2 regions of the Brevundimonas sp. FG128 genome follow, and region 1 is predicted to be linked to the other one. Evidence: predicted binding sites of a transcription regulator. Region 1 holds the regulator's gene; the other holds the start of a gene.
The links. The regulator LexA, encoded in region 1, represses DNA repair genes until DNA is damaged. The targets are predictions, from matches to a motif close to ATGTTCNCNANNTGTTCT.
Positions count from the first base shown of each region.

Region 2: the regulator LexA is predicted to act here: its motif matches at 1,152-1,169, upstream of ACODSC_RS05990 (ImuA family protein).

Region 1 covers NZ_JBMDKP010000002.1:52,070-54,268, reverse strand. The annotation lists gene trpD (anthranilate phosphoribosyltransferase) at 1-32, shown strand, start outside; gene trpC (indole-3-glycerol phosphate synthase TrpC) at 29-823, shown strand; gene lexA (transcriptional repressor LexA) at 953-1,648, shown strand; gene ACODSC_RS04645 (ComEC/Rec2 family competence protein) at 1,629-2,199, opposite strand, start outside.
Region 2 covers NZ_JBMDKP010000002.1:312,736-314,934, reverse strand. The annotation lists gene ACODSC_RS05995 (DEAD/DEAH box helicase) at 1-919, opposite strand, end outside; gene ACODSC_RS05990 (ImuA family protein) at 1,172-1,990, shown strand; gene ACODSC_RS05985 (Y-family DNA polymerase) at 1,881-2,199, shown strand, end outside.

The DNA of each region.
Region 1 (2,199 bases):
CCACGCCGCTGGAAAGCCAAGACCCCGCATGACCGACGTTCTGGATCGTATCGCCACCTACAAGCGTGAAGACGTCGCCGCCCGCAAGGCCGCGACCTCGCAGGACGCGATCGAGACGCTGGCCCGCACCGCTTCGGCTCCCCGTGGTTTCCGCGCCGCCCTTGAGCATGTGGTAGAAGAGACCGGCCGTCCCGCCCTGATCGCCGAGATCAAGAAGGCCAGTCCATCCAAGGGGCTGATCCGGCCCGACTTCGACCCGCCGGCCCTGGCGCGTGCTTACCAGGCGGGCGGCGCGGCCTGCCTCTCGGTCTTGACCGACGGTCCCAGCTTCCAGGGCGATGACGCCTATCTGGGCCAGGCGCGTGACGCGGTCGCCCTGCCCTGCCTGCGCAAGGATTTCCTGGTCGATCCCTGGCAGGTCGCCGAAAGCCGCGCCCTGGGCGCCGACTGCATCCTGATCATCCTGGCCATGGTCGATGATCGGCTGGCCGCCGAGCTGCTGTCCGAGGCCGAGCGCCTGGGCATGGACGCCCTGATCGAGACCCACGACGAAGAGGAAATGGCGCGCGCCTGTGCGCTGGGCGGCGATCTGGTGGGGGTCAATAACCGCTCGCTGCGCACCTTTGAGGTCGATCTGGAGGTGACCGAGCGCCTGTCGATGCTTAGCCCTGTCCGCGCCCTGCTCGTCGCCGAAAGCGGCATCTTCACGCCCGACGATGTCGAGCGCGTTTCGGCCGCCCATGCCCAGGCCATTCTGGTCGGCGAGAGCCTGATGCGACAAGCCGATGTTGAGGCGGCGACGCGACAACTGCTGGCGGCCTGATCGACTTGCTCGCGTCACGCGGCGTCCCAAGGGCGCTGTTAAGTTGACATTAGGAAGGAACACTTACAGAACATCGACAAATGTTCACGGCCCGTTCCGATTCGTCGGCGGGCGCATGAGGGCCTGGCGATGCTCACGCGCAAGCAGCACGAACTGCTGATGTTCATCCACGAACGGATTCAGGAGACAGGCGTCTCCCCCTCCTTCGACGAGATGAAGGAGGCGCTGGACCTGGCGTCCAAGTCGGGCATTCACCGGCTGATAACGGCGCTGGAGGAGCGCGGCTTCATCCGCCGCCTCGCCCACCGCGCCCGCGCCCTGGAAGTCACCAAACTGCCCGAACAGGCCACGGCTGGCGCGCCGCGCGGCCGGGCCGGGTTCAAGCCTGACGTGATCGAAGGCGGCGGCGGACGCGCCCTGGCGCCGCTTGCGGCCAATGACACCCGAGAGCTGCCGTTGATGGGCAAGATCGCCGCCGGCACGCCGATCGACGCCATCGAGCACGAGACGGCGCGCTATCCCGTTCCTGAATCCATGCTGGGCTCGGGCGAACACTACCTGCTTGAGATCGAAGGCGATTCGATGATCGAGGCGGGCATTCTGAACGGCGACATGGTGGTCATCAAATCGACCGACAACGCCTCCTCGGGCGAGATCGTCGTGGCGCTGGTCGAAGGCGAACACGCGACGCTGAAGCGGCTTCGCAAGAAGGGCGCCTCCATCGCGCTGGAGCCCGCCAACCGCAACTACGAAACCAAGATCTACGGGTCGGATCAGGTCGCCGTTCAGGGCAAGCTGGTCGGCCTCATGCGCCGCTATCACTGACGTCCGGGTTCGGCTGGCGTGCCCAGGGGCGGTCGCCCCGCACGTCGGCCGTCCAGACGGCGCGCCATCGGCCCGTTTCAGACGGACTATCACGCCATAACTCAACCGCGCCGCCTCTGGTGAAATCGATGCCGTCGAGCACCAGGCGTTCCTGACAAGCGCTTGGAATCGATGTGAGGACCGCGCGCACGCTGATGACGGGCGCCGCGCGGCATAGGGCCTTCATCTGGTCTGGACCGGGAGCCTTGCGTCCCCACCAGATCGCGACAGGTCCCTGGTTAGACTCTGGCCGACAAGAAAAGCGGTCGCAGGCCCAGCCCGTCTCCGGCCGATCCGTCATGGTCAGGCCGCGCCGCCGCGACCACAGATCGACAGCGAACTCTCGGACGCCGGGCCTGACGACAACCGCCGCCTTCTCGCGATGAAATGCGGCGTTTGTCCCCCCGTCTCCAATCCACAGATCCGGCGTCGGCGCGCGCGGCCAGACCAGCACCGCCGCCGCCAGCGGCAGGCCCAGCCACCTCAGTCGTCCCTGCCACACACAGACGAAC
Region 2 (2,199 bases), 260 kb from region 1:
CGGCGACGTCGGAGGCCACCAGGATCTTCAGCGCGCCCGAACGGAAGTCCGCCAGGGTCTTCATCCGGTGCGACTGGTCCAGGTCGCCGTGGATCGGCGCGGCGTCGAAGCCGTGCTGCTTCAGCGACTTGGCGACGATGTCGACTTCCGATTTGCGGTTGCAGAAGACGATGCCGTTGCGCACGTCCTCACGGCCGACCAGGGCGCGCAGGGCGGTGCGCTTGGCCTTGGGGTCCGAGGTCGGAATGCGGACGACGTACTGGGTGATGGTGTCGGCGGTCATCGCCGGACGCGAGGCCTCGATCCGGGTCGGATCCTTGAGGAAGGCGGTCGTCAGGCGGGTGATCTCGGGCGGCATGGTGGCCGAGAAGAACAAGGTCTGGCGACGCGGCGGCGTCAGTTTGAAGATGCGCTCGATGTCGGGGATGAAGCCCATGTCGAGCATGCGGTCGGCCTCGTCCACGACCATGATCTCGACGCCGGTCAGCAGCATCTTGCCGCGTTCGAACAGGTCGAGCAGCCGGCCCGGTGTGGCGATCAGGACATCGACGCCCTTGTTCAGCGCCGCGACCTGGTCGCCCATGGAGACGCCGCCGATCAGCAGGACCCAGCTCAGCTTGGTGCCCTTGGCGTATTTGGCGAAGCTTTCGGCGACCTGGTCGGCCAGTTCACGGGTCGGGGCCAGGACGATGGCGCGCGGCATGCGGGCGCGGGCGCGGCCGGAGGCCAGGCGTTCGACCAGGGGCAGGGTGAAGGCGGCCGTCTTGCCGGTGCCGGTCTGGGCGATGCCCAGCACGTCGCGGCCGGCGAGGGCGACAGGGATCGCCTGTTCCTGAATGGGGGTGGCGGTCGTGTAGCCGGTGTCGGCGACGGCCTGCAGGGTCGTGGGCGAGAGGCCCAGTTGGGAAAATTCGGTCATGAATCCTTGGGGTGGAAAGCGTCTGCGTGCATAGCAGCAACGGAACCGCCCCTCTTTGGGCGAGCGGGCGGCGCGGATCGCAGACCTGTCCCGAGGCTGGTGGCGATATAGAAGCCCCTGCGTCAAAGTCAAGTATTTCCGATATGCGCGGCGCCCGGCCGGCGCGGAATAAATTCCCATGGCCAAGCTGGGACTCCGCTTGACTCCTCACCCGGTGGAGGCGGCATATAAGAGAACAAAAGGAGAACTATTGTGCGGTCCGGCCGCGATCTTGAAGCCCTTCGCCAGCATCTCAGAACCCTGGAGGCCGACGGCCATCCGGTCGACGACGCGCGTTTCGAGCTGGGTTGCGAGGCGGCGGATCGGCATGTCGGCGGGCTGGCGACCCATGCGCTGCACGAGATCTACGCCGCGACCACGCCCGATGCGACAGCGGCCCTGGGGTTCGCCCTGGGGCTGGTTCAGCGAGCGGCAGGAGATCGGCCTGTGGTGTGGGGCGTCCAGGCCATGGCGGGGCTGGAGACGGGACAGATCCATGGGCCAGGCCTGCGTGAACTTGGGCTGGATCCCGGGCGGATCGTGTTGGTGCGGGTCAAGGAGATGAAGGACCTGCTGGCGGCGGGCGAGGAGGCCCTGTCCTGCGGGGCCGTGGGGGCGGTGCTGCTGACGGCCTGGGGCGAAAGCAAGGTGCTGAGCCTGACCGCCACGCGGCGTCTGTCGATGGCGGCGGGGCAGGGACGAGCGACGGCGATCCTGACACGGTTGGCGGCCCAGCCCCAGCCCAGCGCGGCCGAGACCCGGTGGCGGGTCAGGGGGGCTTTGTCACGGGCGCTGGAGGCGGAGGCGCCCGGTCATCCGACCTATGCGGTCGAACTGTTGCGGCATCGGCTGGGCGCGCAGCCGAACGCCTGGATGATGGAGTGGGATCGTGAGCGCGGAGTCTTCGAACAGGGCGGGCGGAATGCCGAACATCAACAGTCGCAACGACCGGCGCTACCTGGCGGTCTGGTTTCCCCTGCTGCCGACGGATCGGCTGAGGCGGGCGGAGGGGCGCTCCGACGCTACGGCTGAGCCGGAGACCGTGCTGGTGGAGAAGGTGAAGGGGGCGCTGCGTCTGGCGGCGGCGAATGCGTTGGCGTTGGCGCTGGGTCTGTCGCCGGGCATGACCCTGGCCGACGCGCGGGCGCGGGCGCCGGACATCCGGGTGGTGGCGCACCGGCCCGAGGCGGATGCGGCCCTGTTGAAACGGGTGTTGCTGGATTTCGGGCGTTTCACCCCAA